DNA from 4 places in the Paenibacillus sp. MABNR03 genome. Region 1 is predicted to be linked to each of the others. Evidence: riboswitches for the same ligand, from Rfam matches in the RefSeq annotation. Region 1 holds a riboswitch; each other region holds the start of a gene.
What was found. A riboswitch is a leader RNA that binds a small molecule or an ion and turns the genes downstream of it on or off. The one in region 1 is predicted to bind cyclic di-AMP.
Positions count from the first base shown of each region.

Region 1 (8,124 bases):
GAAATGGTATTGTGGGTTGCCTTGGGCGGTCGCGGCACACTGATTGGAGCTGTGATCGGGGCGGTTGTGCTTAACGCTGCCAAAACGGGGATAAGTGAGGCGTACCCTGAAGGTTGGCTGTTTGTTCTGGGCGGGCTGTTTGTAACAGTTGTTTTATTTATGCCTAACGGACTTGTCGGAGTTTATCGTAATGTCGTTCGATTGCTGAAGCGGAGAGGAGAGGTTGTGCATGTCCCAGTCAGTCAGGAAAAACCTGAAGTCTACTGAGGCCGCATCTGTGTTGCTGGCTGAGGATATTACCGTGGCTTTTGGCGGATTCGTTGCAGTTAAAGGCATGAACTTGAAGCTGCATGCGCATGATCTGCATTTTCTGATCGGCCCCAATGGTGCGGGGAAAACAACAATGCTGGATGTGATTTGCGGAAAAACAAAACCTCTCTCGGGCACTGTGCAGCTGGATGATGGCACGGAGCTGACACGTCTGAAAGAGCACCAGATCGTTCGGAAAGGCGTGGGGCGCAAATTCCAGGCACCGTCCATCTTCGGAGGGTTAACTGTACAGGAAAATCTGGCTTTGGCAGCGGAAAGTCAGCGTTCCCCTCTACGGACTCTTCGAATTCCGCGGTATGGGAAAATAAGTGCTGCGATGGAACGGGTTATTCAGCAGATCGGTTTACAGGATCGTGTGTATACACGAGCAGGAGCACTCTCTCATGGAGAGAAGCAATGGCTCGAAATTGGCATGCTGCTGCTTCAGGAACCACGTGTGTTGCTGCTGGACGAACCGGTTGCGGGAATGACTGATGAAGAGACGCATAAAACGGGCCGTTTGTTACAGGACATTGCACAGGAACGTTCGGTTGTGGTTGTGGAGCATGACATGGAGTTTGTCCGTGAGTATGCGGCAAAGGTGACGGTGATGCATGAAGGCAAGCTGCTGAAGGAAGGGACCATGGCGGAGGTACAGGAAGATCCTCGGGTAGCTGAAGTCTACTTGGGCAAAAGGAGGGATGATCATGCTGTCATTGCAGCGAATTGAATCTGGTTACGGAGAAAGCAATGTGCTGCGTGGTGTGAATCTCGATGTGCAGGCTGGACAGGTGGTATGTCTGATGGGCCGTAACGGTGTCGGCAAAACAACACTGATGAAAACACTGATGGGCCTGCTCAAAACCCGGAAGGGGAACATTCAGTGGAAGGGGCAGGATATATCCGCTTTGGACCCGGCAAAACGGGCCAAGGCCGGCATTGGATATGTTCCTCAGGGGCGTGAGATTTTCCCGCAGCTCACAGTAAAGGAGAATCTGCTGCTCGGTCTGGAGACAGCCGCACCGGGAGTGAAGGCGTTCCCTGAGGATGTGCTCGCGATGTTCCCGGTCCTTGCCACCATGTATGGACGTCAGGGTGGAGATTTGAGTGGTGGCCAGCAGCAGCAGCTTGCCTTTGCGCGAGCGCTTGCCTCGCGGCCCGGTTTGTTATTGCTGGATGAACCAACCGAAGGCATACAGCCTTCAATTGTTGAGGATATCCGGCAGGTCATCCTGCAAATCAAGGCAAAAGGCGACATTTCGGTGCTGCTCGTTGAACAGAGCATCGACTTTGTGCGCGGTGCTGCGGATTATATCTACGTCATGGACAAAGGTGCAATTGCATTGCAAGGTTCACCGAAGGAACTGGATATGTCTCAATTTGAACACCATCTGTCGGTATAAACCGGAGTGTGTCTGGTCCCGGTCATGATCGTTTGTCCAAAATATTGGAGTACTTAGGGTATAGGCGTCGAATGCAGTCTGGACAGATGTCGTGCGTAAATTCGGCGTGCGTGTGTTTCTCCAGGTAACTTTCAACTGAATTCCAGATGTCTTGTTCATCCTTGATTTGTTTGCAGACCGCGCAAATGGGAAGCAGTCCGCGTAGTGTGCGCACCTCTGACAGAGCTTGCTTCAGCTGCTGTTCGATCTGCTTCTGCTCCGTGATGTCTGTGTGCGCAATCAGGGCAAGTTCTATCGGAAGCGAAGGATCTGACTGGGGCAGAGGCGTTAGTTCCAGACGGAACCACCTTATGTCCAGGTTCGCAAATTGCAAGGATATGTCGTATGTATGGCAATGGTCAAAGGAGTGCTGAGTCTTCTCAAAATGCTGGATGATTGCCTCGATTCTCGTTCTCTCCTCATAAGCTGCCCATGTCTGAAGCAGATGAAGATAATGAAACGTTTCGGAAGACAAACGGTAGATGTCTGATCTATTCTGTTCCGAATACAATTGCCCAAGTCCATTTTGCCATGCGGTATTGCAGCTGCGGATTCTCCAGTTGCGGTCGACGATAATGAGTTGATGTCGTATGGAATGGAAGGACAATCTTTCCAGGTCAGTCGTAAAGTAGCTCATGAATGGGCCCTCCTTGGCAATCAGTTAAAGGATAGGGGCGGCATGGTAATGGCGTGTCATCGCAGTTCATCCGGAATTTGCAATAGCTCTGCGACCTGGTTTCGGAACCGGGTTGCTTTTCGTGTGCCATGAATGAGGTTGGATAAACGGTACGGCGGGATGCCGTGCTGTTCACAAAAGGTTTTTTGATCCATCTGAAGCTCAGTCAGGCGTCGTTTGATGGCCCATCCGAACGGAGTCACGGGTTTCTTTTTGTTCAAAAGGGTTCACCCCTTATCGAAGTATTCAACCCGCCTCCGGTTGTGTGAAATAATGGAAGATACGAGCTGTGTATCTTATTATATACGTAATTACGTCATGTAACAATTATAAAATGATAAATTTTAGTGTTTTTGTGTCATTTAATGACGTAAAAACGTGTATAAGACTAGGGAGAATGACAAAAAAGCACGTCAGCAAGGAGGTTGCTGCGTGCTTTTTTATCGTCCGAGGAAGTGTGAGGAAGCGAGTGTCTTGGGGTGAACGGGGTTAGGCCCGGTAGGCATGAAGCCCTGCGCCAAGCATATGGAAGCTGGGGAACAACGATTTCATGGACATTGAGGTTGGCTGTGCCGGTCCATCCGCAGCAGAGGCGCTAACGGTATTCCATTCATGCTCCAGGTCTGCGGCCAGGCGAACCAGCAGTTCCTGCGTAGTATCATTATCCAGAGGGAGGACTTTAGATGCTTCGGATATACATGCACTCATGGCTGAGTGCAAATAACCCATGACCGCTTCCTCGACGGGGATTTCGAGGTGGTGGTTGATCCAGGCGTGAACAGTGGAGAGGCAGCCTACAGACTCGTATTTGGCAAGGGTGTGTTCGAGCTGGCTGAATTCAATCCAGGGATGAAGAGCCCGGGCCAGCTTGATCAGTCTTTTGCCCATGGCGGTGGCTTGATCCCTTAGATCAGCAGGAGTTCGCTGAACGTGAACCAATTTGTCAATGAGAGCCGTTCGCCATGTGTCGTTATGATCTGTTGCACTGTAGATGCCCTTGATTGCCATACCTTCAAGTCGAACAATGCTGGGGTGCAGCTGGCAGCGCATAAAGGATTCCAGATCTGCAGCATTTCGAATACTACCTTCAGAGATATGCACATCCATACCAAAGGAATGGGTAAACCCTCCGACCTGGATGGAGGAATCAAGCAGTTTAACATAATCGAGCAGCTTATTCCCACGGTTCACGGTCTTTCGCCTCCTACGTTCGTTAAATGTTATATTAAATAACATTTATACTCCTTTTTGGTTCCTCTTATGCTTTTAAATCCGAATTATATGATATATATATTCACATAAATATCCGTATTTTGTCAATAAAATCTTTGGAATTCGGTTAAAACAATTTAAATGTTAACATACATAACTTTTTAGGTAATGTAAATGTAGGGAAAGGGATGGGGACTCGAGAGATCATCTTATTGGGATGCTAAATTACATGAATATAGATGGAAAATGATTTGAAATTTAATGTATGCAATCGGTAAGCGATCATGACGATAAGAACCGATATTTGGAGAAAAAACACAGGAGAATGACACTTTTTAGAAAGTGCTTTACTTTTATATCATAACCCTGTATAATCATTTTTGTTGCCGATTATTTACGACATGCGGTCGTGGTGGAATGGCAGACACGCTATCTTGAGGGGGTAGTGGGCGTATGCCCGTGGAGGTTCGAGTCCTCTCGACCGCATCATAAAGTACGATAAGAAGAGGTTTTCCGATGGAGGAAAGCCTCTTTTTTTTGCGTTTGTAGATAGCGTAAAAAAGGCCATCCCCAGTAGAACCTGACTTCCTGGGGTTCTGTGCTGATGATGGCCGCTGTGTGGTGCCTTTATTTCAACAACTTCTCGATATCTGCCTGAATTTGGTCAGGAGTCGTTTTTGGAGCATAACGCTTCACGACACGTCCGTCCTGATCGACAAGGAATTTGGTAAAGTTCCATTTGATGGCTTTGGAGCCGAGCAGTCCCGGTGCTTCTGTAGTCAGATGTTGGAAGAGAGGATGAGCGCTTGAGCCGTTCACGTCGATTTTCTCAAACATGGGAAAGCTTACACCGTAATTCATCTGGCAAAACTCGGCAATATCATCGGATGATCCTTTTTCCTGGGCGAACTGGTTACTCGGAAATCCCAATACTTCAAACTGACGATCTTTGAATTTGTCGTAGAGTTCCTGCAGACCTTCAAATTGCGGGGTCAGTCCGCATTTGCTCGCCGTATTTACAATCAGCAGCACCTTGTTGCGATATTCGGACATTTCCACTTCCTGTCCCCGAAGGGTGGTGACTTTGTAGTCATAAACGGTTATGATGTATCGCCTCCATATAATAATAGTTGAGTTCATTATTCGTATACTTATATTATATTGTTTACAATTAGATAATGCAAAATTAATAAAAAGATATTTCCCCTTTATTGGATGTTTAAATGATCCTTAAATTCCAGACATTTTTCATAAAGACGAGAATTAGTGAGCTTTATCGAGATGGATGGAGAATGGGAATGTTGTAAGCGCTATTATTAATAAGTAATGGCATAAATTCGTCATTTCGGTGATCTGTACAGACTTTACACCAACATGGCGCGGGTGTATGATTCATATCGTAATTTCTATTTCAATTAAACTTAACATGAAAAACGAAACAAACGATAATATCGCTCTGATCAATACACGAAACTGGAACGATGTTTTAATCGCTGAGTTTCCATTCATTCATGGGTGGGAAACGGGGGAACCAATCGGAATGGCTGTGCAATGCAGCTGGTCCATGGGGTGAATTTTTCGGTGCAAGCCGGAAATAGGGCGACTCTCGCGCCCGAATCCGTCAGCTAACCTCGTAAGCGTTAAAGGGAGAGGCAACAAGCCGTACGCATATTCATGGCGTCTTCGTCATGGGTTATTTAAGAAGCGTTCGGGGAGGCCTTGGTCCCCCACGCTTCTTTTTTGTTGTCTTTTCACGCCAAGGGAGGAACGAATGATGGATAATGAGATGATTTTAGTAACTGCACCGAATGAAGCGGGGCGCAAGTTTATCAAGCTTTTGATGTACAAAAAAATGTCGTTTGCCGTTCTGACCAACAGTGCAGGGGAAGAGCGGAAACTCCGGAGAATCGGAGTGGAGAACGTGATCCGCATGAATACTGCGGAAGCGCAGAAATGGTTTCTGCCGCAGTCCAGCGTAGGCAACGTTTTTATTTTTGAGAACAGTCTGAACCTGACCTGCAGGTATTTGCAGATCTGCCGTTCATGGACCTCGAAATCGCTATGCGTGATCACCGAACAGAGCCATCCCAAAGGGATTTACCGTGGAATGGGAGCAGACCGGATTGTATATTCCCTCAATGGAGAGGTTGGCTTTTTGCTCAATGGTTAATGTGATGACTGCCGATTGATCCGGTGTGAGGTGCCTGTTATAATTGAATTTATGGAAAAATGGAATTCTGAGGAGACTCATGCATGATGATGGGTCTTCTTTTTTATTGATCAAGGTTGCGTTCATGGCTAACAAGGAGGAATAGGCGTGCCGGATGTACGTGGATTAAAGTGGTTGTTTTTTGATGTAGGAGACACGTTGGTAGACGAATGGGAGCCGGTAGATGATATTATCGGGCAGTTCGTAAGAGAAGCCTGTTCACTTGGATATCCGGTGAAGATTGAGATGGTGCGAGAGATATTCGCCTCCTGTTACCGTAAATATGAGCAGTGGCCCATGAAGGTAGCGATTCGGACATTAATTAGTGATGAACGTCATAGGGAGCAGATTCAGGAGAAGCTGAAGTTCCGGAAGGAGCTGGAGAAGCCTTTCGCTGCTGCTGATGCTGTGCTGAAGGAGTTGTCACGCCATTATCGGATTGGCATTATTGCCAACCAGAGCCCGGGGACAGCTGAGCGACTGGAGAGTTATGGTTTGCGCAGGTACGTCGATGTACTGGCCTGTTCGGCAGAAGAAGGCGTATCCAAGCCGGACCCGGAGCTGTATGCAGTGGCCCTGAAACAGGCTGGATGCGAGCCCGGGGAAGCTGTAATGATTGGAGACCGGATTGATAACGATATCATTCCTGCCAAGAAGCTGGGGATGCGAACAATTCGGATCCTGCAGGGTTATGGACGGTTTCAGCCTGAACTGGAGGGTCAGGAGCACGCGGACTGGACGATCGAAAGTTTGGAACAGCTAATTCCTTTACTCGTGTCTAATGAAGAATAGCGGGTAAAGTATATTTATAGAAGCCTAGCGAGCGTCATCAAATTGTGGACAAGGCAAATGTACGGCATTATAAAAGGCTGATCGCTTCAAGTATAGCTACTTGAGGAGATCAGCCTTTTTTGAGTTGACATCCGGCTACCGGGACCCTGTTCCCTCTTATTAGAACAGCATAATGGTCTGGATGATCAGATAGACATTTAGGATAACGATCACGGCAGCGATGATCCAGGAGACGATTTTGAGCCACAGTTTGTTGGCGAATGCCCCCATGCTTTTTTTGTCACTTGTGAACATCACGAGTGGAATGACCGCAAATGGCAGCTGCAACGATAGGATCACCTGGCTCAATATCAGCAATTCTTCCGTTCCGTGCTCCCCGGCGATGGCGGTCACAATAACAGCAGGGATGATGGCAATTAATCGGGTCACCAAGCGGCGCAGCCAAGCCGGAATCCGAATGTTCAGGAAACCTTCCATGACAATCTGTCCGGAGAGTGTGCCTGTTAGTGTAGAGTTCTGACCTGACGCCAGCAGGGCGACACCAAACAGGATGCTTGCAATGGTCGTGCCCAGCAGTGGTGTAAGCAGGTGGTAAGCATCTGTGATCTCAGCAACCTGAGTCATGCCTGCACTATGAAATACAGCTGCGGACACGATGAGTATGGCTGCGTTAATAAACAGGGCCAGCGTCAACGCGATGGTTGAATCCATGGTGGAGTACCGGATAGCTTCTCTTTTTCCTTGAGGCGTCTGTTCGATCTGACGAGTCTGTACGATGGAAGAATGCAAATACAGATTATGCGGCATGACCGTTGCTCCGATAATACCGATGGCGATATAGAGCATCGCTGGATTTTGCAGTATCTCGGCACTTGGTACAAATCCGGTGAGTACTCCGCCCATATCCGGTTTGGCAAGGAACAGATCAATCCCGAAGCACAGGGCAATGGTTGCCATCAGCACGATAACCAACGTTTCCAATGCGCGAAATCCCTTATTTTGCAGCAAAAGGATAAGCAGGACATCCACGGCCGTAATAATGACGCCGTATAACATGGGGATGTTGAACAGCAGCTTCAGCGCGATGGCTGAACCGATGACCTCGGCCAGATCGGTAGCTGCAATGGCCAGTTCACACAAAACCCATAACATCATAACAACCGGCATACTGAACCGCTCGCGGCAAGCCTGAGCCAGATCCCGTCCTGTAACAATACCGAGCTTGCCAGCGAGTGACTGCAGTACCACTGCCATAAGATTTGAGATCAAAATGACGGATAAAAGGGTATAGCCGAATTGTGAACCACCGGCAATATCTGTTGCCCAGTTACCCGGGTCCATATAACCAACAGCGACCAGATAACCGGGGCCGACAAAGGCGAGGAATTTTTTCCACCAGGCGGCGTTTTTCGGAACCTTCATGGAGCTGTGGGCTTCCCCGAGTGAAGGAGCCATGCCTGCTGCAGCCAACGGCTCAGCCGAAG
Region 1 covers NZ_JBCIYR010000002.1:700,519-708,642, forward strand. The annotation lists gene urtC (urea ABC transporter permease subunit UrtC) at 1-267, shown strand, start outside; gene urtD (urea ABC transporter ATP-binding protein UrtD) at 230-1,039, shown strand; gene urtE (urea ABC transporter ATP-binding subunit UrtE) at 1,017-1,712, shown strand; gene AAIH57_RS11740 (hypothetical protein) at 1,735-2,388, opposite strand; gene AAIH57_RS11745 (XRE family transcriptional regulator) at 2,445-2,648, opposite strand; gene AAIH57_RS11750 (urease accessory protein UreF) at 2,917-3,618, opposite strand; tRNA gene AAIH57_RS11755 (tRNA-Leu) at 4,043-4,125, shown strand; gene AAIH57_RS11760 (glutathione peroxidase) at 4,267-4,743, opposite strand; cyclic di-AMP (ydaO/yuaA leader) riboswitch at 5,121-5,294, shown strand; gene AAIH57_RS11765 (hypothetical protein) at 5,411-5,809, shown strand; gene AAIH57_RS11770 (HAD family hydrolase) at 5,957-6,640, shown strand; gene AAIH57_RS11775 (Nramp family divalent metal transporter) at 6,800-8,095, opposite strand.

Region 2 (8,124 bases), on a different contig from region 1:
CAGGCAGAGCGACTGTTAACCGTCTCGGATTCATTTAGGCGGTATTTGACACCCTATGTGAAGCAGCCCGACGTGATTGGCATTATTCCGAACGGTTTCGATGAAAAACGCTTCAAACCCATTCCTCATGACAATGCCATTCCACAACTGGTAACAGTGTGCCGACTTGTTCCTGCCAAAGGACTTGATATTTTGTTCAAAGCGTGCGCGGAACTCAAAGGGCGGGGACATGACTATGTTTTGCATATTATCGGGGATGGTCCGATTCGACCTGATTTGGAAGAGTTGGCACAGCGGCTGGGCATATATAACGAAACCATTTTTTACGGATACACGCTGCATCCTGAGGAATTCATGCCATTCTTTGATATATTCGTACTTCCTTCCCGTGCGGAGGCATTCGGATCCGTATTTGCCGAAGCAGCACTGAGCTGCCTTGCCCTTATAGGCACCGATGTGGGCGGAATACCCGAACAGATCGAGAACGGCAGCAACGGGCTGCTGGTGCCTCCAGAGGATCCGTCAGCACTTGCTGAGGCGCTGGAGAAAGTCATGCTGGATCCCTCGTATCGCTACGAACTTGCACGCTCGGCATGTGAGAAAGCCAAGACGCATTACTCTTTAGGCAGATCGGTTAACGAACTGAAAAAAATGTACCTGCAATATGCGAACAAGGAATAGATTCATCAAAAATAAAGGGATGAAGCCGCTGTGAAAAACAGCGGCTTTTGGTCTTGATAATCTGCGTATTATCGATCAACGGATTTCAGTTATAGATTGCAAGTTACAAATTTTTATGCCTCGCGCGAAAACTGCCCCAGCGGTCGGTTACCAACCTTCCGGCCCAGAATAGAGCAAGACTCCCGAAAATCGGGTACAGAATGGATAAAAGGGAGCTGAAACCAAACTGGCTGAGTGAGTAGCACAGCAGCATAATGGTTAATGTTATTAATCTGGGGTGGACTTGCAAGTGCTGACCAAGCTGAAGGGTCATGCCATAGATATCTGCGACGAATGTAGTGAATATTTCCATGAATATCAGAGTTACATACACGGATTGCACAGCCCATCCAAGTTGGAAGGCAATGCTCCCCATTGGAATCTCAAATTGCATGATACCGGGCACCTGGGCTGACATGGCGAAGTGGGCGGCAAGAAGCATGAAGCCTACGCCTATTCCGCCGAATACACCGCCCCACTTCAGCACGTTACGATTGCGGATCTGATTGCCTACCGGCACCAAGACGGCTTGGGCCAGTACCAGATTGAAGGATGAATACAATAGTGGAGAAAGCCACACCTGTACAGGATGGGCATCTGTAGTCAGCGTAATAAACCGTAAAGCACCAGGATGGTGTATGGTGCTTGTAATCATAAGCAAGGACAACAGGAGCATCATCGGAACCACAATGCTATTCATTTGCAGTATGGCTTTGATACCTCGTCCAAGAAGCAGGTATGTTCCCACAATCGTGAGGATCAAACCAGTCTGGTAATGCAGTCCAAGATGCTCCACGAAGACCGAGCCTGCTCCGGCAAGCATTACACTGTTTACACCAATGAGAATCAAAAGTGTTAACCAGGTAATCCATTTGCCTGCCTTGTGCCCGAACAAATGCTTATTAAGATCTTCATAAGAGCGGGAGCCCGTATCATGGGCGATCAGCATCATTTTGGTGCCCAGCCAGACAAAGAGCATGGTGGATAAGCCGATGGTGACGGTGGCCCATTTGCCATACTGGGTAAAAAACTGCAATATTTCCTGCCCTGTCGCGAAGCCGGCTCCTACAACCGTTCCGATGTATGTAAATGCGATCTGCAGCACCCGGAATGCCTGTTTCATGCGTTTCCCCTCTCAGGCCCCTGAATAGTTTGGACATGCGGGTACCATGGTACAAGGTATGCTTGACTCTGGAAACTCATGACAATCGGGAGAAGCTTTACGTTCCTTATCCGGGCTAAAGTTGGGGGAAAGGCGATTTCGCTTGAACTGACAGCCTTATCTATGATACTTTTACCTCATAGGATAGGCTTGGGAGGTCAAATCATGGAAGTATTGAAACAACGAATTTTACAAGAAGGCGTAGTCATCTCGGATCAGGTGCTGAAGCTGGACGGATTATTGAATCATCAGATTGATCCTGCTTTGACGATGGAGATGGGGCGCGAGTTTGCTGCTCGTTTTCGTGAAAGTGGAGTGACCCGGGTCATTACGGTAGAGTCTTCAGGGATTCCGGTTGCATTTGCCGCCGCTCATGAACTTGGGGTGCCGCTTGTATTTGCCCGTCGCAAAAAGACGCTTCTGGCTGATCCTGATGCCTACTGTGAACGCGTACCTTCCTTTACCAAAGGGATTGTAACTGATATTATGGTATCCCGCGAATACATTCATGAGAATGACCGTATTTTGTTTATAGACGATATCATCGCCAACGGAGATGCTGCCCGCGGTGTCATTAAAATTATCGAGCGTTCGGGCGCGGAGCTCGTCGGATTCGGCGTGGTTGTCGAGAAATGTTTTCAGGCAGGAGCACGCACCATCCGCGAACAGGGCATACCGGTTGAAGCCTTGGTGCGCATTCGTTCACTGAACGATGGGACCGTGCAATTCGACGATAACGAAATGTGACAGTTTCAAGGAAAAGGGCCTATTTTTTGAACAATGCCTTTGCATGACCGCGGATTTCATTTATAATGGGGTTATGTTAGGGAGAGGAGGCAACACCATGGGGAACCAACCGGCATCAGAACAATTCTTTATTGAAAAGCTGGCGGAGTCGAAAGTTCATTTTGAACGTGCCCTGGATTGTAAACATACGGAATTCGATGACCTTTATCCCTATATGATTGAACATCCTCAATTTTTCTGGTACAAACGCTATGTTGCCTGGTCAGAGTTGCTGACAATTGTAGGCTTGTGCGAAGAGTTGTCCTTCTCTTGGAAAGAACAATTTACACCGCATCAAGTGGAGTACCTTGAAGAACGTGTGATGTCCGCCAAAGTGCTTGATTTTTGGTTCGAGAAGAACGACAGCAAAGAGCACGCGCAGCGGTAACTTTCAGTCGGGACATTTTTCGAATGACATGACAGTCCAATACAGTCACGTGAGACCTAAATGACTTTTCATTTAGGTCTCTTTTTGTAAATAAATTTGGAACATAGGAGCCATAGACATGATTAGTGATGCAGAATTGGATGCACTGCGCTTATCGGGTGAAAAAGTAAGAGTGATACGGGACGGGCTGGAATCCAACGATGTAACCGGGATTGTCGTTGCCTGGGATGGGGAACAGGTGCTCATCCGCCGCCAGAACAGACGCGTGGTCAAGTTGGATCGTAACTATCGTTATCAGCTCTTTAGCGAACCGCGTCAAAGCCCGCTCAGTGAATAAAAGAGACCCGGTCCGATGCATGGAATTACCATGGATGTTTTGGCATAATTGCACCACTCGGGAGAGAAGATAGGTACAGCGAGAAGGTAACATATCAGCTGAGAGGATGTGCAATAGCCATGACATTGATGAATGATAAGGTTCATGCTTATAAGGATCAGATTGGAGAATTAAGCAACGCGTTGCCTGGGGTGGTGAAATCGTACCATGAGTTTACCGGGGAATGCTTTCAGTCAGGTGCCATTGATGCTAAAACCAAGCAGCTGATTGCTCTCGGAATCGGATTGTTTGCCAATAACGAGGTATGTACGTTTTACCATGTGGAAGAGGCCCGTGCAAAGGGTGCAACCGACCAGGAAATTATGGAGACGGTAGCGGTAGCAGGAGCCGTTGGTGGCGGTCACGCGCTGTCACAAGGCGCAATGCGTGTACAAAAAGCATTGCACTAGGTTCTCCTTGAGAATGAGTAAGCATAGCAAGACAGAAAAACAGGCCCTGGATTGATCCGGAGCCTGTTTTTTGTCCAACTTATATTTTTCCGAGCATCTTGTTATACATAAATTGTCCAGTTACCCGGCGTGCGGTAACGTAACGTGTGTTAAAATACGGATTTGCTAATTTGGTAATGCTGACACCTTTGCTGCTGGAGGCATGAGCGAACTGTCCGCCACCAATGTATACGCCTGTGTGTGAAATGCCTTTGCCTGAAGTGTTGAAAAACACCAGATCACCTGTCCGCAGATTCGCTTTGGATACCGGAGTACCTGCTTTGGCTTGCTGTTGTGATGTACGTGGTAATTCAATACTATATTTTTCAAAAATATATCTCATAAACCCAGAGCAATCAAAACCGGCCAGCGTCGTGCCGCCCCACTTGTAAGGTATGCCAGTCATGCTGTTAACGACGGTGTTGATACTGTTTGCCTCAGTGCTTGCTGCACCGGATGTAAATAGAACGGCTGCTCCAAAAATAGAAATGATAAGCTTTTTCAAAATCAATGTTCTCCCTTCGATGCCTACGGAGTTAGCTAAGGGTTCGGTAGAAGGTTCCCTATATTTCCTATGTATAAGAATAATTCACCCAAAATGGTTCCCCCGTTTTCAAACATGAAACTCGGCAATTGAATAATTAAGTTTTTGTAACCTTTTGAAACTATATTGCATAAATGCGTAATTGTCAAACGTTTCTTCCTCCTTCAATGTTAACGGAATTCAAGACTTTTTGCAGAATAGAGTAGTTCCGAATGATTATTTATGATGACAAAAAAGTAATTTGTGTTTCAACAGGGGAGAATTTGGACAAATATTTTGATTGGAGTAAAAAGAGAAGAGACGATTCGTTTCCGACATGTAAAGTGAGGTCATTCTGACTTCAGCGCTCTCTATATGCCTTTGTGATATATCCATTTATTTTAAGTGTTGACACTATGAATTCCACATGATATATTATTTCTTGTCGCCGCGATAGATTATCCCGGAGATATACCATATGCGGTCGTGGCGGAATTGGCAGACGCGCACGGTTCAGGTCCGTGTGGGCTAACCCCCCGTGGAGGTTCGAGTCCTCTCGACCGCATCATAAGAGGAAAAGGTTTCTCGTTAGGCTAACGCCTGCGAGAGACCTTTTTTTATGTCTTTTTTGAGGAACGGAACTCCCAACTCTATTGAGGATTTGCCACTTGATTGAGGCGTAACAAAAGATAATTCATTTTGGTCTATACCTGAGGTAAAAGGAAAAATGTCTGTTCTATGGCTGATTTGCCCCGTAATCAAGGTGAAATGTACGCAAAATGCCGAATTGTACCTATCCCGGAAGTAGTACATCCACTATTCTCTTCTCGTAAGGAAAGCGCTATCATGAATGACTTGAATTCACATTTCAGAGGGGGTAGGGATGATTTGAAACGAATAGGGAAAAGGATGGCAATGGTTCTTCTGGTGTTCATCATGGCAGCAGTACAGTTTGGTTTTACAGGAACAAAAGATCATGTAGCCGAAGCGGCGGATGCAGCATTGGCCGAGAAACCGTATATGGGCTGGAGCAGTTACAGTATGCAGGTGTATGACCCTTCAGTGAAATGGATATCCGCAGAGAGCATTAAGAAGCAGTCGGATGCCATGCGCGAGAAGCTGCAAGCCCATGGCTATGAATATATCAACATTGATGCGGGATGGAATGGAGACAATGACGAATACGGAAGACCGATCCCTAACGCTGCGCTGTATCCGAACGGATTTCAGGAGGTTATTGACTATGTTCATAACAATGGTCAGAAGATCGGGATCTATCTGATCCCTGGACTATCCATTGATGCGTACAATAAAAATTTGGAGATCTACGGGACGGGTGGAGCATGCCGGATGCAGGACATCGCATACCAGCCGCTCACGGTGATGGATGCCTGGAATGCCTATACCTACAAGATTGATTTCTCGAATCCGTGTGCTCAGAAATACATCGATTCCATCGCCGATCTTCTGGGCAAGTGGGGTATTAACTTTGTCAAATTCGACAGTGTGACCCCAGGTTCGGGAATCAACAATTTGAGCCGGGATGCACGAGGAGATGTGGAGGCCTGGTCCAAGGCTTTGGCAAGACATAATATCTGGTTCGAGCTTTCATGGGCACTGGACCACAACTACGTGGATTTCTGGAAAAAACACGCCAACGGCTGGCGTATCGACTGGGATGTCGAAGCATACGACAGTAATGTGGGTTTGACGCAGTGGGCTAATATTGCACGTCTGTTTCCGATCGCAGCGCTTTGGTGGCGGGATGCAGGCCCCGGCGGGTGGAACGATTTTGATTCGCTAAACGTTGGCAATGGCTCTATGGATGGGCTCACTAAGGATGAGCGGAAGACCGCGATGACGTTCTGGGCGATCTCTTCTGCACCCTTATATACAGGAAATGACATGACCAGACTGGACAGCTATGGACTGGAAATGCTAACGAACGATGAAGTGATTGCCGTTAATCAGGCTGGGCGTCCGGCTCATCCGGTCTCGATCGATACGAAGCAGCAGGTATGGTATGCCAATAATGGAGATGGGACCTACAGTGTAGCCTTGTTTAATCTGGGCAACCGAAGTGCTGAGGTCAATGTCAACTGGAGTGATATTGGCCTGGAAGGCCCCGCATCGGTCCGTGATCTGTGGAGCCACTCTGAACTGGGTACATTTAACGAGGAATTCAGCAGCGGTTTATTGGAGCCTCATGCTTCACGGATGCTGAAAGTAACAGCACTGAGTGGAACATCAACTGTGAATGACGATGATACGGGCATGCGCTATAACGGGGATTGGAAGCGCAATGGAGGCAAGGAACAATTAGAAGGTGCACAGGATTTGAGTATAGTCATTCAGGATTCTACGGGCACGGAACCCACGAATCCGGGTACGGCGAGCGATTCGAATGCTGCAGATGAACCAGCTGCGTCTTCCGTCTCCGGGAACAATGCCACGGTTACCGATGTGGTCTACGTTAACGATGACGATAGTGAGATCCAATACACGGGTTCATGGAACTCGAATTCCGGCAGAGGTTTTGGGGACTACAATGACGATGTGCATTATACGGAACAAGACGGGGATTATTTGGAGTACACGTTTACAGGTACAGGCATTGAGCTGCTGACAGAGAAACATGGAGAGCAGGGAGATATGAGCATCATTCTTGATAATGGAGCGGCAGAACAAGTAAGTGCTTATACCGATGGAGAAAGGGAAGTTCAGCAGGTGCTGTACAGCAAAACGGATCTGCCCAGTGGCACACATACATTGAAGGTAGTTAAGGATTCGGGCCAGTACATGCTTTTGGATGCGCTCAAGGTATCGAAGGAGAAAGAGGCTGGAGGGCAGAACAGTACGATTAGTCCAACTACAGCAGACTTCGACAAGGTAACGGAGCAACAAGCGGATCTGAAAATCACGTTAAACTTGAACGGCAATGTATTGACAGGCTTGGAACAAGACGGGGTTCTTCTCGATGAAAATGACTACGAGGTCGTTGACAACACGTTAACGATCAAGAAGCAATACCTCGCGCAGCTGCCAGTGGGAACAACAGAGCTAAGTGTGGTATTTAGCTCGGGTGATCCGCAGACGCTGACAATCAAGGTGAGCGATACTTCAGGAATCCGGTTCGCAATGATCAATAACGACGATCCCGCCATCAAGTACAGCGGCAACTGGTCACGCAGTACGGGAAGAGCATTCGGTGACTATCAGGATGACGTGCATTACGCCGAGCAGAACGGCGATTATTTTGAGTATGAATTCCGCGGAACGGGCATCCAATTTTATACGGAAGTCGACCCTTCACAGGGAGATATGGATATCTACGTGGATGGTGAATTCAAGGAAACGGTAAGTGCTTACCGTGAAGGACGATTGGCACAGCAAAAGGTGTACAGTATTTCTGGACTACCGGATGGACAGCACACACTAAAAGCTGTGAAAAAGTCCGGACGGTTCATGCTGCTGGACTTTCTAAAAGTGGAAATCCCCAATATCATTCAGCCGGTGAGCGCCATTTTTGACAAAGCTGAATCTGCGCAGGCAGATATTGAAGTGAAGCTTTTACAGGAGCCGGAAAGTTTCAGCAAAATCATGAACGGATCACAAGAACTGGTTGTGGGGACCGATTATGAGGCAGCAGGTGATCGGGTAACATTGAAAAAGTCGTATCTTGCCCAGCAGCCGCTCGGCACGCTGAAACTTAGCTTTGTC
Region 2 covers NZ_JBCIYR010000001.1:5,174-13,297, forward strand. The annotation lists gene AAIH57_RS00030 (glycosyltransferase family 4 protein) at 1-681, shown strand, start outside; gene AAIH57_RS00035 (YkvI family membrane protein) at 785-1,843, opposite strand; gene AAIH57_RS00040 (xanthine phosphoribosyltransferase) at 2,048-2,629, shown strand; gene AAIH57_RS00045 (hypothetical protein) at 2,727-3,056, shown strand; gene AAIH57_RS00050 (hypothetical protein) at 3,175-3,393, shown strand; gene AAIH57_RS00055 (carboxymuconolactone decarboxylase family protein) at 3,513-3,842, shown strand; gene AAIH57_RS00060 (C40 family peptidase) at 3,922-4,386, opposite strand; cyclic di-AMP (ydaO/yuaA leader) riboswitch at 4,392-4,523, opposite strand; tRNA gene AAIH57_RS00065 (tRNA-Leu) at 4,885-4,969, shown strand; gene AAIH57_RS00070 (X2-like carbohydrate binding domain-containing protein) at 5,293-8,124, shown strand, end outside.
Region 2: linked by a shared signal. The riboswitch ahead of AAIH57_RS00060 (C40 family peptidase) and the one ahead of AAIH57_RS11765 (hypothetical protein) in region 1 are both predicted to bind cyclic di-AMP.

Region 3 (8,124 bases), on a different contig from region 1:
GGCCAGAATCACCCAGCATTGTGGTGGATTAGGCATCGGTGTCAGCTTCTCTCCACGACCTGTAGCGAGTGCTGTTCCACCCGTTATACAGAAGGGTACATCCGACCCAAGTTCCGCTCCAAGCTCCTGCAGCTCATGATCCGGGATATTCAGACGCCAGAGCCGGTTCAATCCACGCAGCGTAGCTGCGGCATCACTGCTGCCTCCCGCCAGTCCGGCAGCCACCGGAATCTTTTTGTCCAGATGAATATGCACCCCTGTACGCACATTGTAACGCTCTTTAATCAATCTGGCCGCCTGAAATGCCAAGTTCTTCTCATCAAGTGGAATATACCCAGCCTGACTGGAGATAAATATGGTATCTCGAGGCAGTTCCGACATTTCAAGTCGGTCAGCCAGATCGACCATGGTCATGATCATCTCGACCTCATGGAAGCCATCGCTTCTTTTATGTAAAACGTCCAGCATCAAATTAATTTTAGCAGGCGCTTTTTCGTAAATTTTCAAGGCGTTCACCCGTCCTCACCTTTTCCCTAAGACAACTTAACATATTATATCAAAATGGGACTGTCAAGTCATTTTTATTCCGAATCCATGGGGAAAAAGCGAGGTCAACCCAGTGGAAGGCCCCGCTCTCCAAACCGTTAGAACGAATTAGGATTTGCGTGCTGCCTGTTCAGCAAGCTGAATGGCCCGCTTCACCATATTGCCCGCATCCTTTGCTTTAATGCCACCCCAGCCTTCCTGCTGTACGGTATCATAAAAGCCCAGGTCTTTTGCCAGCTCATTCTTGAGTTCATCCGACATCACACTTCTTCTTCTGCGGCTCATGAAACCATCCTCCTTGAAGTAGCTGTTCTGATAAGTCCAATCAACCGGATCGATACTTGACGACGACAGACACACTTTTCCGATAAACTGTTTCAGCATATCGTTAGCGGCCTGTTCAAGTAGTATGCCGTTTCTGGTTAAACCTCATTCCTGAACAAGCCCACCTGGGCAGTTTTGTATAAAATAAAAAGGCGATCCGCCATAAGAGCGGACCGCCTGTAAAACAATGCTTACGTCTCCATATAGGAGTTAGGCGTCTGGCTGCCTGGATCAAATACCATGACTTCCACCGACTCCGTAAGTATATCTGCATAACTGTAAGATACTCGCTTGAAGGTTTCTTGCTCCTCATCAAGCTTGACGATAAAAACAGAAGGGTACGTTTCTTCCAATACACCCGTACGCTCAATAGTCTTACGGCGGCCACCATTAGCCCGCAACATAATTTTTTGACCTATATGAGCATCGAGATTGCGTTTGATATCCAACAGCGTATTTTTAGCCATTGTCGACGACCACCTCTTTTCTTGTCCATTATACCTGAATTTACAGTCACTGTCAAATCAAAACTAAATATTATATCAGCATGGAAAAGTTGCTGTCAATGAATTTTTTTGCAAACAAAAAAAGCCCCGCATTGGGACTTTCATTGGTCGGCATCAAACTGCCGATGGGTTCACTTTTAGCGTGGATAAATCATTCAAACCAGGCAAACCAACGCGGTAGCTACCGCGTGTTTCGACACCACCGACTCCCTGGCTGCCACTAATGGTGTTATGCAGAATATCATTCATGTTCACCGTTTCCCTTACTGAAGTAAAGGCTGCCTTGGCGGCCACATATACCGGATCAAGTGCATGAATCAAAATACGGCCGGGTGAGCTCGCAAAGTTCGCACCTGCCCGCAGAAGGGCTTCAAAATGGGACTGACATGCACCTGCAACAATCGTGAGTGCATCCAGATGACGTTCATATTGCCTCGCCACCTGAATTGCGGCTACAAAATTTTGCGAATTTTTATAACTCCCGAGACTGTATAAGTCATAAGGCTGACGGGTCTTCAGCACCCCATCATGGCCCGTAATGACTACAATGTCAGGCCGCACCTTGGGGAGAAGACGATATAGCGTATCAGCCATAGCCGACTCATGTACATATTGCCCCTCTGCCGGGACACGGAGCTGTTCATAGAGATTCATGCTCTTCTTCAGATAATTTGGGTCCCCATCCAAATGCAGTACCTTGCCTGGCATTTCAAAATAAGCCGGCTCCCGCTGTACAGACCAATCCTGAGCCAGACCTTCGCGATTGCGTTCTGCCTGCTCCATTCTGTTTTGCTGCAGCCTTGACAGTGTTTGATGCGCCTTTACATGTGCCTGCCTGGTCTTGGCACTCTGTGGTTCGTAAGGAACCTGTATCAAATCATCCACCGGGGCGTCGGCAAGCAGCCGGAATTCGGTCCCTTTAATGACCGCACTATCCAACTGGAGGCCTTCCACCCGAAAAGTCACATCTCCGCCGTATGACTTCCGAACGACCAAGTCTCCGATATTCATAACATAATCACCTCTACCCCATCGTATGGGCAGGGACCCGGATTGGTTCATCCGAATTTATTTACAGGCCGGCACGGACGCCTGCTTCCCACATCACCGTGCTGAGGGTCGCATACTCCTGCAGACTGAGCGTCTCCCCGCGTCTGGATGGCTGTATGCCAGCCTGCTCCAGCAACTGGTCTGCCTGCTCCCGATTTTCCTTGGTGAAGAAGCGAGCTTTCAGGTTGTTCGAGATTGTTTTCCTCCGCTGGGCAAAAGAAGCTTGTACCACTTCAAAGAAATGCGCTTCATCTGGAACTTCGACAGGCGGCTGTTCCCGCACTTTGAGCTTGATGACCGCAGATTCCACATTAGGCTGCGGAATGAATACCGTTGGCGGCACAACGCAGACCAACTCCGGCACACTATAATACTGGACTGCAATGCTCAGACTGCCATAGTCCTTCGAGCCAGGTGCTGCTGCCATACGTTCCGCCACTTCCTTCTGAATCATGACGACAATACTGTCTACCGGCAGTTTCTCTTCCAGCAGCTTCATCATAATTGGAGTTGTCACATAATAGGGCAGGTTAGCTACAACACTCACTTTGTCTACACTGGCAAAGTCCGTACGGAAGAGCTCTGCCAAGTCCAGCTTCAGCACATCTCCGTGCTGCACTCTGACGTTAGAATAAGGTTCCATCACTTCGCCCAGGATCGGCAGTAAGCGCTGATCAATTTCCACAGCTGTTACAGGGCCGGCCACCCGAGCCAGCCGCTCTGTAAGTGCTCCAATACCCGGACCGATTTCCAGTGCGCCCTTGGACTCGTCCAGATCGGCTGCATTCACAATTTTATTCAATATATTCTGATCAATCAGAAAGTTCTGACCCAGACTTTTTTTGAATGAGAATCCATGTCTTTGAATAATCTCTTTCGTCCGCTTGGGTGTTGCAATTTCCAAAGTCTCGTCCATGCCTTTCATACGCTCACAATCCTTCACGTTCAATTTGCGATAATGCTGCAGAGAACTCTTCCCGAGTAATCTGGAATACACTCAGCCGCTTGTAAAACTGTTTGCCGTTACAATAGCCTATGCCCAGCAGATTCCCCATTTCCATGCGCCTTGCGGCTGCCTGTGGGTGTACGATCAGTCCTGCTGCAATCAAGTCCTCCCAATCGATCAGGCTCGGTGCACCTTCATACGAGGTATGGACACGAGCCAGTGCATGACGAATTGCCTCAGGCGAGGCGTTCTCGACCCCAATGTCTCCTTTGCGGGTTGCATCAGCCTCCGGAATGAAAGCATGTTTGCAGCCAGGGACCTTATTCGCAATGATTTTGCGAATCCGCTCACCTGCATGATCCGGATCGGTAAGTACAATCACGCCTCGTCTCTCCTGTGCAAGTGCAATTCGCTTCAGGATACGCTGGTTGATGGCAGATCCGCCAGTCTCTATTGTATCAGCCTCAACGGCTCTTCGGATGGCTACGGTATCGTCGCGGCCTTCTACCACGATGACTTCTTTTATCATGTTCCATTTCTTCCTTTCTAACGCAAAAAGAAGAGGAATATCCTCTTCTCTGCCAAACGGCGGCGAGCCTCTTCAGACTCCGCCGCCGCATATTCCGCATGAATCATTCATGCAACTATTTTATAGCATTCCCCATTCAAAGTAAAACGATTTTAGTTCGCTTCCGGCTTCACCGGACCAATTACATATACCGTTTTGCCTTTCTTACGTCCGAAATTCAGGGCATGCTTCACACTGTCATAATACACATCGATTTTGTTGCCTTTAATGGCACCGCCTGTATCTTCCGCACGACGGAAGCCGAGGCCTTCGATATACACCCACCAGCCAATCGGAATCACCTTTGGATCGACCGCAATGGTCCGTCCTTCGGTCACCCGGGTACCGGAAGCTGTTTTTGTACCAATGCCAGGCTCCTCAGAGGAGTAAGCAGTCATCGATACATTTTTAAGTACTTTGGAATATTTAAAAGAATTGCCTGAGACGGTAATCACTTTGCTGCCTGATGCAGCGGTTTTCTTCGAGTTCGTTGTTGCTGTTTTTTTGGTTGTGGAAGTTTGTGCCGATACCGTCTGAATCTCCGGCTCTTTCACAACAGGTTTGGCTTTGGTTCCGACAGCAATCACTTTATCGACACGATTGGTCGAGACCGACTTGCCCACCATCTTTTTGGAGACCAATTCTCCATCCTGAAACACCTTTTCGATATGCTGTACAAGTGTACCTTCTTTACCATTTACGATGACACGATTATCGCCTGTGTACAAGCTGGGGTCAGCCGTTTTGATCACTTTGTAGGCAATCGGCTGTTCCACATCCACTGTACGCTTTGTTACACGCACTACACGAATTTTCATATCTGCTTTGATTGGTGTTGTGAGCGAAGGATAGACTTTATCCTCACTGGCAACTTCAATTCCCGATTTCTGAATTGCATCTTCTACCGATGAATCGGTTGTATACAGAGTCTTGGTGTCTCCGTCTGCCGTAATGTTGACTGGAACGGCCCGCTCAATAACAATGCGGTCTCCATCTGCGATTGCTCCGTTCAAAGGCATCGATACCTCATCATGGGGGCTGACTGTGATTGACTGCTCCTCCAGCATTTCTTGAAGCATTCCTGTACGAGTCTCTACCGCTTGAGCTTTGCCATCAATAACCAGTGAAATTTGTTTTCCGGCTTGACCGTAAACGACTAACAAGATCATGATTGTAAGTGCGATTGAGAAAATAGCGATCAGTGCCATTTGACGCAAGTTCTCATGCTTCCACCGCAACGCGTAAGACTTACTGGATGATCGTGACTCATGGGTCTCTTCTGGTTGGAATGTGCCCACTTCTCCGTCCTCCTTCATAGCCTCGCCGTCTAAAGTAATGCATGATGTCTTTGACGCGACTATACCAAATTTTCTACAGAACACAGGTCGATATCTCATTGACCGGTTCTGCACCATGAACCGCTCTTCGCAACATGATGTCATCACCTGAATACTTACCGTATGACGACCCTATTTCTTTTATTCAAAAACAAAAAAGCCAAAGAAAGAGTGTAAGAGGAACTCTTTCGTGGCTTCCGAATGATTTTGAATATCGGAAATTCATGCACGAGGTTGCCTCTCTTTTTCCGCTTGCGAGGTTAGCTGTCGGGTTCGGGCGAAAGAGAGCCGCCCTATCTCCGGTCACCCGCTCATGGCGGATGCCCTTGAATTCACCCCGAGACCCAAAGAAGAAATCAAATAGCGCTTCGCAAATGCATTCACTGCTTTTGGGTCAGCGAACGATGCGCATCAGCTGCTTTCGCTGATGTTTAAGCCCTATTGGTTCCCCCGCTCTCCGTTAACGGAGACTCAGCGAGATCGGTTCATGAAAGTATTGTTGTGTCATCGGAAAGTGTCCCTTTGTTCATCCCCCGAACATCTGTCCAATTTTCCGCACAACAATTCACTGAAAAGATGATATCCTGTTTCGATGCATGTTGTAAAGCGTTGTTCAAGTACGTTTTTCTAAATATTTGGTTAAAATATTGTAATATTCTTCATTTATTTGGATCAAAAAGCAAATTCGCTCCGTCTACCTCTCTTTTTCACCGGTTTTGCTTCGTTTTTTAACGAATCCCAAATCGTTCCATGGCATTTTTGGTTGTTATTGCAGCAATTTCCTCTACCGAAATGCCTTTAATTTCCGCAGCTGCTTCTGCAACCAGACGTACATGCGCTGTTTCATTTCGTTTTCCACGATAAGGATGTGGTGTTAGATATGGGGAGTCTGTTTCGATAAAAAAACGGTCCATTGGCACCTTCGCCAGTACCTCTTTGGGCTGTTTCGCATTTTTGAACGTAATCGGCCCGCCAAAGGATAGATGAAACCCCAGATCCAGGCATAGTTTTGCTGTTTCCCAGCTTCCTGAGAAAGAGTGCATCACACCTCCGACTTCCCCGGCTTTCTCTTCGCGTAAAATTTTCACAATGTCCTCATGTGCATCCCGGTTATGAATGACAATCGGCATATTAAGCTCACGAGCTAGTCCGATCTGTTGTCTTAATACACGATGCTGTACATCCTTTGGTGAAGTGTCCCAATAATAATCCAGGCCAATCTCACCAATGGCAACTACTTTCTCATGTTTGCACAGAGACGCAATCCACTCGAGGTCACCGTCCTGCATCGTAATGGCATCCTGTGGGTGCCAGCCTACAGCAGCATATATAAAATCATACGTTTCGGCAAGTTTCATCGTAGAAGGAATGGTCTCCCGATTGAAACCGACATTGATCATGCGGCCAACCCCAGCATCCACTGCACGTTGTATCATCTCCTCGCGGTCCTCGTCGAATTGCGGTGCATCCAGGTGTGTATGTGTGTCGAATAACATCATGTTTATTTCTCCCTTCCTGTCGAATAACTGTTTATTGTCCCAAACAAATATTTAAAATCCGCAAATGTTGTTCTTCTCATTTGATTTTCTGGAAGTACCATATATGGACTACAAAAGCATAACTTTCTACTATATATAGGAGACTTCATAAGTCCAACATTTCAAAAAAAGTGTACATTACAAAATTATGTCGATCTACATATACTCTCCATTAAAGCAGATTACTGTATCATGAGAACATCTCTAATTAGAAACTCTTTCTCTCATAGCTAAATTGTAAAAAATTTGCACCTCATGATCATGAGAAATAGGGACGTATATGAGACGGCAGCTCTTGAATGATCGCATCCACCTTATTTTGTGGATAGTACAGATGATGCTTTCCACGATGTATTCCGCTGATTGAACGAACAATGTCTGACACCTCGGACAATTCATGTAACTTGTCTTGTCGATCAAGCAGCAAAATCTGTTTGTCTGTTGATTCATCCGGACGAAAAACATCATACGGAAGATCCGTCGGAAAATCAATTTCCAGATCATATTCAGGATTCAGACCTGCTTTGGCAAAGGCAGTCCGAATTTCTTCAATCGTCTCCACATCGATCTGTTCAACCTCTACATACTTATACAACCTGCGATCCATAAAACGTTCGCACAACTCACTCAGAACAGGGTCGTTTTCTTTGCGCCACTGCATGAATGCTGTCTGTACTAGTGCTTCATCCAATTGCAAATATTCATCAACTGAGAGTGTACCCTCAAAAAGCTGCGGCAATGGCTCAAGCATAAAGCGGAAATTGAAACCCTGCTTCACCAGCTCTTTGGTCCGCTTAAAAATTTGTCGTAAGATGATCTCGGAACTTCGGGTTACCGGATGGAAGTAGATCTGCCAATACATCTGATAGCGCGACATCAGATAATCTTCCACCGCATGCATTCCCGATTCCTTGACCACAATTCTTCCGTGATATGGACGAAGCATCCGCAGGATGCGGTCAAGGTCGATGGTTCCATAGTTCACACCTGTAAAATAAGCATCCCGCAGTAAATAGTCCATCCGATCTGCATCAAGTGGACTAGTGACCAGATTTACGACAATGGGCTGCTCATATGTTTTTTGAATAACAGAGGCTACCTTCTCTGGGAAATCGGGAGCATACCTTCTCAGGATCGCCCCAACCTCGGTATCACCCAGAATAATCCGGCAGGTCCAGTCTTCATGATTCATGTCGAAGGCTTCTTCGATGGAATGAGAGAACGGTCCATGGCCTAGATCATGCAACAAGGCTGCACAGAGGGCGACTGCTTTCTCCTCCTTAGGCCAATCGGAATAGTGACTTCTTTC
Region 3 covers NZ_JBCIYR010000011.1:47,078-55,201, forward strand. The annotation lists gene ispE (4-(cytidine 5'-diphospho)-2-C-methyl-D-erythritol kinase) at 1-507, opposite strand, end outside; gene AAIH57_RS28180 (small, acid-soluble spore protein, alpha/beta type) at 655-831, opposite strand; gene veg (biofilm formation stimulator Veg) at 1,062-1,337, opposite strand; gene yabG (sporulation peptidase YabG) at 1,491-2,387, opposite strand; gene rsmA (16S rRNA (adenine(1518)-N(6)/adenine(1519)-N(6))-dimethyltransferase RsmA) at 2,449-3,351, opposite strand; gene rnmV (ribonuclease M5) at 3,356-3,901, opposite strand; gene AAIH57_RS28205 (ubiquitin-like domain-containing protein) at 4,054-5,238, opposite strand; cyclic di-AMP (ydaO/yuaA leader) riboswitch at 5,511-5,764, opposite strand; gene AAIH57_RS28210 (TatD family hydrolase) at 6,006-6,776, opposite strand; gene AAIH57_RS28215 (HD domain-containing protein) at 7,075-8,124, opposite strand, start outside.
Region 3: linked by a shared signal. The riboswitch ahead of AAIH57_RS28205 (ubiquitin-like domain-containing protein) and the one ahead of AAIH57_RS11765 (hypothetical protein) in region 1 are both predicted to bind cyclic di-AMP.

Region 4 (8,124 bases), on a different contig from region 1:
CTCCATCTGGCTCTCCCAGGGAGATAATCGGATTATCGTTATTCCTGGTGCGAATGGGCAGGTGGTGCCGGAGATGCTGGAAGAGGCGGATACGGTAAAAAGCCTGACTGCAGCCGCAGCGGTGCTGCTGCAGCTTGAGACCCCGCTGCCAGCGGTTACCCGCGCCGCCGAACTGGCGGCAGAAGGCAGCGCACTGGTGGTGCTCAACCCGGCTCCAGCAGTGCCGGGTCTGCCCCAGGAGCTCCTGCGGTGCGTCGACGTGGTCACGCCGAACCGCAGCGAGCTCGCCGTGCTCACCGGCCGGGATGATCTCCGGCCGGAAGACGTGGATGCGGCGGTCGCAGAGCTCGCCGCATCGCTCGGGGCCGCTGTCGTCACGACGCTCGGCCCCGAGGGGGCTGTGTACGCGGCGGCGCCAGGCGGCCGCGTACAGGCAGGGCGTGCCGGCGCGTGCCGTGCACCCGGCTACGCCGTAAGCGCCGTCGATACGACCGGCGCTGGCGATTGCTTCAACGGCGCGCTGGCGGTCGCCCTCGCGCGCGGAGAAACACTGGACGCGGCAGTAGGCTACGCCATGGGAGCGGCCGCGTTATCCGTGACGAAGCTCGGCGCCCAGTCCGGGATGCCGTCTGCACATGAAGTCGAGGCCTTTTTGGCAGAACACGCTGCCAAAGGCTGAACCCTATGACAAAGAGGCCCTTACTTTCCCGAAAGGGAAGGCAGGGGCCTCTTTGCTGTTTATCCAAATTATCATTATTTCTTCTCAGCCAGCCACATCGCAATATTGGCAATTTCCTCGTCCTTCAGTTTGTCCTTGAAGGATGGCATGCCGCCTTTACCTTTGATAATGGTAGAGTAGATCTTCTCCACATCATCCTTGCTGCCGATGTTTGCGAGAGCAGGTCCTACGCCACCTTGAAGCTGATCTCCGTGACACGTGATACAATTGGCTTTGACCAGTGCTTCGGCCTGTCCGGCATCCATTGCCACTTCGGGCATGGTTGGTTTCGCTTCTTCAGCCACTTCCTCTTTCCCTGGAAGCGTAAACATTAATACAATAGCCAATGCGCATGCTGCAAAAAATACCCCGCTCATGATCCATTTGTGCATCCGTTATGTCCCCTCCAGAATGAAAGATCATCTAAACTGAAACTGTCCATATCATTATAACGGAACCTGTTATGACATCATAGCATTTTGTGGTAATTTTTTGAACTAATCACATAACCGGATATAAAATCCGTCCATGGCGGGCCAAAATGCTAACGAGGTCCTTCATAAACCATGCAGTAAAAAGGCATTAAACCGCTCGGTGTCTGTCGTTCGTATGTGTCCTGAGTGACAAATCCCGCCTTGAGGTAAACCCGAATGGCCCGCGTATTCCAGGTGAGCACTTCAAGATCAATCTCATGGGTAGGGTTTCGCCGAATGGCTTCCTTCACGATAGCAGAGACGAAGGCAGTACCATGGCCTTGTCCACACTGTTCGGGATGCATGCCAAGCCCAATCCGCGTTACGCCTTCGAGCGGAAAGAATTGAGCGAATCCACAGAGCTGATCCTGCTCTCCGAGTACAACTGCATATTGCTCTTTTCGAAGCTGCTCATCGCCGAATTCAACCTCAAGCGCCTTCATCTGTTCCCAGGGCAGCCAGCTATAGATGTTATAAGGCGGATCATACTGCCAGCTGCAGATCAATTCTGCATGCTCTTCTTGCATCGGCACAACGTGAAACGTTACAGAAGCTTCATCCATACCACTGCACGCTCCTCTCATGGTGTGCAGGTCACCTGAATTCATTTCATAAAGGTTTTGCTGCATATGTCATTCCATATTTAATCCTGATGATTTCACTCTACAAAAGAGGAGGGCATTTGGCAAGTTTCCGTTCATTGAAAAAAATTGAAACAAAAGTTCCGGTAATTCCGTTTATATTATAGTAGGATGGGTAAAAACATCATAAGGGCATGGACGAACAAGCACAAAAAAACCGCCGGATACATTCCTGCGGAGAATGTACCGGGCGGTTGATTTATGCTTCGTTACAGTATGATGTTGCTCAGCTTGTCCCTAGTCGAGGGCCAGTGACTCATATGCGTCCGTGCTCATAATCCGTTTAGCGCCAACATAGCGGTTAGCCCAGTAGTTCTCACTCAAAGAACTGATGGTAACCCCTTTGGAAGACGAGGAGTGTGCAAACTTCCCTTCCCCCACGAAAATGCCTACGTGTGAAACCCCTTTACCCGATGTATTGAAGAATACCAGGTCGCCTGGTCTCATGTCCATGCGGGATACCGAGTCACCCATGTCGAATTGGGAGCTGGATTGGCGAGCCAAATCAATGCCCAGCTTTTCGAATACATACCGTGTGAATCCAGAGCAGTCAAAGCCGTTAAGCGTTGTTCCGCCGCTTTTGTATGTAGTTCCCATTGCTGAATCAATTACTTTATCCATTTTTGAATCTGCGAACGCGCTGCCTGCTCCAAGCGATAGTGCGAATGTTAAGCTAAGTACAGCTGCGGTTAATTTCTTTTTGAACAAGAGATATACCCCTTCCAACGCCTGCGAGGTTAGCTTAAGGATTCGGTTGAAGGTCCCCTATGATCCCTCTGTAGCAAGATCAATTCACCCATAACTGGTTCCCCCGCTTCCCAGGTGCCAGGAATTTGGCTATGCTAGTTGTGCACCTGCGAAATCAAGAAATGACGATTTAATTTTAAGTAGTTACAATTCATAAGGTAAAGATTACAAAGTTGTTACTAAAAACTCACTGCGATTATTGTAACAGAGGAGCAAGGCTTTGGCAACGTTTAACAGCAAAATTAGCAAAAAAAACCTCGACCTTTGACGGGGAAAGGTCGAGGTTTGCTTTTGTGAAGCGTTATCATTGACACGAGTTTACATGAAGATGGTAACAATTTTCAAATGGTTCATTACACTTTTTAACCTTTGGAAGACTTGGACTGCCACAGACGGAAATGAGCACATATTTTCCACAGGTCCAATAAACATCTGGCAAGCGGGTACGTCTGCTGCAGAATAAGCCCGATTAGTCCGGTTAAAAACCAGGAAGCGGATGTAAAGGTACCGAAGATGAGCAAATGGAGTCCTCCCAAAAGCACTGCAATGCCAATGACAGAAATGATATGACGCAGGGCAAGCAGCAGAGCCTGAAATGTACCTCGTGTCCCGCCCTGTCCATCAGGTGCGGAGACACCAAACTGCATATAAAGCAACGCATGATGTATGAACCACCCATAAATGATCCAACCCGCTACGTATGGAATGCCTGGCAGCAGCAGCTGCAGGGAGTGGAACCCATCCAGGAAGATGCCATACAGCTTGGGGACAAGCCAGTATGCAGGCAGCAGCAATAATAACGTTTTAATGAAGTGCAGCAGCATCATGGGTTTCCATAATACCTTGATCCCTCGTACAAATGGAATACGTTCCTCTGTGTGATTGAAGTGCTGCAACGAATAGATCAGCCCTGCCTGGATAAGGGGGGTGAGCAGCATGCGAAGCAGCAGCATGGCTCCCATTATCCAGAGATAGCGATGTACCTCGGGATGTGTAGACAGACTGAGCTGGCTTTCCATTTTGAATAGAATCGTACTGAGCTCTCCAGCGTCAGGGTCCGGATAACGCAGCAGCAAGGGAACGACAGCCGAATGTACCATCCTATAGATGAAATAACCCCATACCAGTTGATAGAGAAACAAGAGTGCCGCAATGAACATATGCTGACGGACGAGAAACCAACCCTCACGTATTTTTGCTTTCACTGTCTCCACCTCACCATGACAGACCTCCGAATATGGCTTCAATAATTTTGGTTGCACTCATGCTCCAGCGGAATTTGGTTGGTTCATCCAGCCCTGCCTTCAGAAAGTTGTTCATATGACGATTCTCCAACACAACGGTATATAAAGGGTCGATCATTGCCCAGGATACAGGTGAACTATAAGTTAACCGGTAGGTAATTCTCCCATTACTGCCATCCCACTCCTTGGCGACAATGTGTCCATCTTCAAAGACAATACGAACGGGGACCTTCTCGTAGTCGCTGCCTTTCTTCAATAATGTAACCGATGACTCGTACAACGTCTGACCGTCTTTCTCCACAGGCTTGATCTCGATGTTCTCCACAGTGAAGTCAGCCATGCCATCCCCATATACGTATTGATCAAAATACTCAGTCCAGGACGTACGGGTCACTTGTTCCACGACCTTTTGAAAATCGGCTGACGTGGGATGTTTGAACCGGTACTTTTTCACATAAGTCGATAGAATGCGTTCCATCGTTTTTGTCCCCACTTGTTGTTCGATGCCTAACAGGACGAGCTTGCCCCTAGTGTAGGCATTGGCTGCGTAATGATTCTGGGAATCAAACTTCCAGGATTCCTGTGTAAGTGAGGCGGGAGAAGTGATTAAACCAGATTGAACCGGAAGGTTCGGAATAAGTCCGTATTCCTGCTCCATCAGTTTGTCTTCTGCATAGGAGGTGAACCCTTCGTCCAACCAGGCTTCTTCAAATTCATTGCTGGCAACCATGCCGTAAAAGTACTGATGGCCAATCTCATGTACAACAGTGCGTTCCAGATCGTAGCCTGGTGTCGCTTCGTCGGCCCCGAAGGCCGTAACTAAGGTAGGGTACTCCATACCGCCTGCACCATTACTCGTTTTTGGGGGAACAACAATGGATAGCGTTGAGTACGGATACGGACCAAACCACTTGCTGTAATTGGAGAGTGCTGCCTTGGCCGCATAGAAGTAACGTTCCTTCAGATCCTGGTGTGCAGGGTCCAGATAAAGCTTGATTCGAACACCGGGAACGTTGGGAGCAGAGAAGGGCTCTTCAGCATAGACAAAATCGGGTGAGGCTGCCCAGGCAAAGTCGTGCACATCGTCAGCATAGAATTGATAGATCTTCTCGCCGTTCTTAACAACGGCTTGCTTCGTTGGAAATCCGGTCGCGGCCACTTTGTATGTTTCCGGTACCCGAATACGTACACTATAGATGCCAAAATCGGCATAAAACTCGGAGTTGCCATGATACTGGTGCAAATTCCAGCCCTCTACTGTACGTCCTCGCGTGCCTGCGGGCTCGTATACACTAAGTTTGGGAAACCACTGTCCTGCCATAACAAAATCTTCGGCTGTTCCCATGCGGGCAAAAATTTTGGGCAGCTTGACCTCAAATCGGGTGTGAAGTGTAATGCTCTCTCCGCCCTTGACAGGTTTGGGCAGCCTGACTTTAATGAGCGTTTTGTCTTTCATGTTTCCGTCATCCGGCTGTACATACTGCATTCGATGGAGGAGAGAGAGCCCGTCCTCCGTTTTCATCTCTGTAATGTTCATGGAGCCGTAGCCGTCCGTTGGCATCACATCACCGCGAAGTTTTCCGCCAGATTCTTTCATAAATGTCGTGTCGGAAGAAGAAAATGCGTTGGGGTACAGGTGAAAATAAAGTTCGCTGACTGTTTTCTTCCCCGGATGAGTCCAGGTAAGTGTCTGCGTTCCCTCCAGTACATTACCGTCCACCAGCTTCACATCCATGTGATATTCCACCACGCGGTTGCTGAATACCTCAGCAGTTGGTGTCTGTACGCTTTCTGGAGGTGCCGGAGTTTGGACTTTTCCTGGAGGCTTGCCCAATTCCGGGGCGAGCGTTGGCAAGTCGGATGTCGTAGAGCGAGTGTAGCCCAGAGCGATCCATATGCCTCCGGTAAACACACACAGGGCGAGGAATGCAGTGAGCCAGCTCTTGGCGCGTAGTGGAATCATCGTTAAATACCTCCCGTTGACAAGCATCTACAGCATGTATATGTTTGCAATGGGACGATTATTAGTTAAAATATTTGTATCAACCCTTGGAGGCTATAAATATGGATCAAAACGAGCAAAACGGCAAAAAACAGATTGCCTTGAATATCGTAAGTGCCAAAAGCAAACACAAAGGTTTCGGTGCAGGCTCCATTGATCTGAACAATCTGTCGCCGGTCATTATTGATAATGGCGAAGCGAAGATTGATATTGGTGCCATGCACGCCAAGAGCAAGGTGGAACGCGGTATCAAGTTTTCCACGAACCGGGAAGATGTACCTAACGGACGCCAGGTATGGCTCGTATGGGTAGCTGTGGATCGTACGGAGCAGGGTCAATTGTATGGCGGTGCAACGGCATGCGAGATGTGGATTGATACAGAGGCAAAACGCGGATGGAAACTGCTGGCTGACCATGTGAACCGGATGGATTATGCGATGAAGCGTCGTTTCATGCTGGATGAACTTGGTCCAGAAGACCGTGCTGCCCTCAAAAAGTTGCTGGTTACACACAACGAAGAGTGGTGGAATGCTTCTCCGGATGAATTGAAAGAAGCGCTCGCCTGATTACTGTGTTCATGCTGTTTCACCCAAAAAGAACATGAAAAGCCCCATAACCGAAAATATCGGTTTGGGGCTTTTGTTTTATAGGTGGGGAAAGAACTGAATGAGTCGTACACAACGGAATGTACGAGTGAGTTAGAGGTGACCCAACCCAATATTATAGTGACGCAACTAAGTCATTACGTATTTGCGTCATTCTACCCACCAGCGTTTGAAGTCCTTCCACCACGAATGCTTCTCTTCCTGTACTCCTTGTTGATTCTCTGCTTGACGGCTGCCATCGTCCTTCTCGGAATCTGTCCCATCTGTTGTGCCGCGGCAGGTTTCTGTTGGCTCTGTGCCATCAATGAATACTTCAAGCCGCTTCTCTTCACAGCCGTTGCCTGCCAATTTGCCGGATTCCGGGTCGATATACACGCTGACCACATGATCAGGGACAGGGAAAATCTTCGGCGGCACACTCGCAAGAGCCTGCTCTGTAAATTGGGCAAACATCGGTGCTGCACGGCGGCCATCCGAAGTGGAAATGGCTTTGCCCTGATCATAACCAACCCATACGGCAGTGGAGAGCTCGGGAGTGAAGCCGACCATCCAGGCATCGGTATTGGTCGTGCCTGTTTTGCCGGCAACCGGACGCTTAATGGTTGTAGCTACCCGATTCCCTGTACCACCATTCTCGAAAACACTTTCCATTAAACGTGTTAAAACATAAGCGGCAGCAGGTTCTACTACTTTTTCAGCCTTGGTTTGTGGTGCTTCGTAAATTACACGTCCTGCCGCATCTGTCACTTGCAGGATGGCAACAGGAGGTGTTCGTTGTCCGCCTGCAGCGATAACAGAAAAGGCTGAGGCCATTTCCAATGGACTCACGGGTGAGGTGCCCAGAGCGAGAGAGGGGACAGCACTCAGTTTGCTGGTAATGCCCAGGTTTTTAGCCATGTCCACGACCTGCTCAGGTCCGATCTGCATGATCGTGTTCACCGCATAGATGTTGTCCGAGGCGGCAATTGCCTGCCTTAAATCAATTTCCCCCAGATATTTGTCACCAAAATTGCCAGGTTTGTAGGTTTTACGGTCATTGTCATAGTGGAACAAAGTTGGTTCGCTATTGAAGATGGATGCACTGGTCAGCTGTTTGGATTCCAGCGCAGCCAGATACATAATTGGTTTAAATGCCGACCCTGGCTGACGTGTTGTCGCCAGTACATGGTTGATCTGATTGGTGCGATAATTTTTGCCGCCTACCATTGCCTTGATATATCCAGTGCGAGGGTCTATGGACACAATGGCCGTCTCCAGCTCGCCTTTAGGGTCCATGCCTTTGGCTACGGCGTCTTCAGCAGCCTTTTGCACACGCAGATCCAGTGTGGTGTATATATTTAGTCCCCCGTGGTCCAGCATCGCTTCGCTAATGCCCAGCTCCTTAACTGCCAGGCTGCGGATGTAGTCCCGGAAATAGGGAGCACTTTCTACCGTTTTTCGTTCACTTTCTGGCTTGAAGGAGAGCATTTGCTCATAGGCCTTGTCTGCTTCGGCTTTTGTTATTTTACCGATATCGACCATAGCGGCAAGTACAATCTTTTGCCGATCCTTCGCATTCTTCATATGGTTATATGGAGAGTAGTAGGTTGGACCCTTCGGAATGCCTGCAAGCATGGCGCTTTCCGCCAAATCCAGTTGTTTGGCTGATTTGCCAAAATACATGCGAGAAGCAGCTTCAATCCCGTAAGCACCAT
Region 4 covers NZ_JBCIYR010000013.1:17,199-25,322, forward strand. The annotation lists gene rbsK (ribokinase) at 1-679, shown strand, start outside; gene AAIH57_RS28780 (c-type cytochrome) at 754-1,110, opposite strand; gene AAIH57_RS28785 (GNAT family N-acetyltransferase) at 1,263-1,754, opposite strand; gene AAIH57_RS28790 (C40 family peptidase) at 2,070-2,540, opposite strand; cyclic di-AMP (ydaO/yuaA leader) riboswitch at 2,544-2,681, opposite strand; gene AAIH57_RS28795 (hypothetical protein) at 2,942-3,784, opposite strand; gene AAIH57_RS28800 (M1 family metallopeptidase) at 3,795-5,786, opposite strand; gene AAIH57_RS28805 (YwhD family protein) at 5,888-6,391, shown strand; gene AAIH57_RS28810 (transglycosylase domain-containing protein) at 6,581-8,124, opposite strand, start outside.
Region 4: linked by a shared signal. The riboswitch ahead of AAIH57_RS28790 (C40 family peptidase) and the one ahead of AAIH57_RS11765 (hypothetical protein) in region 1 are both predicted to bind cyclic di-AMP.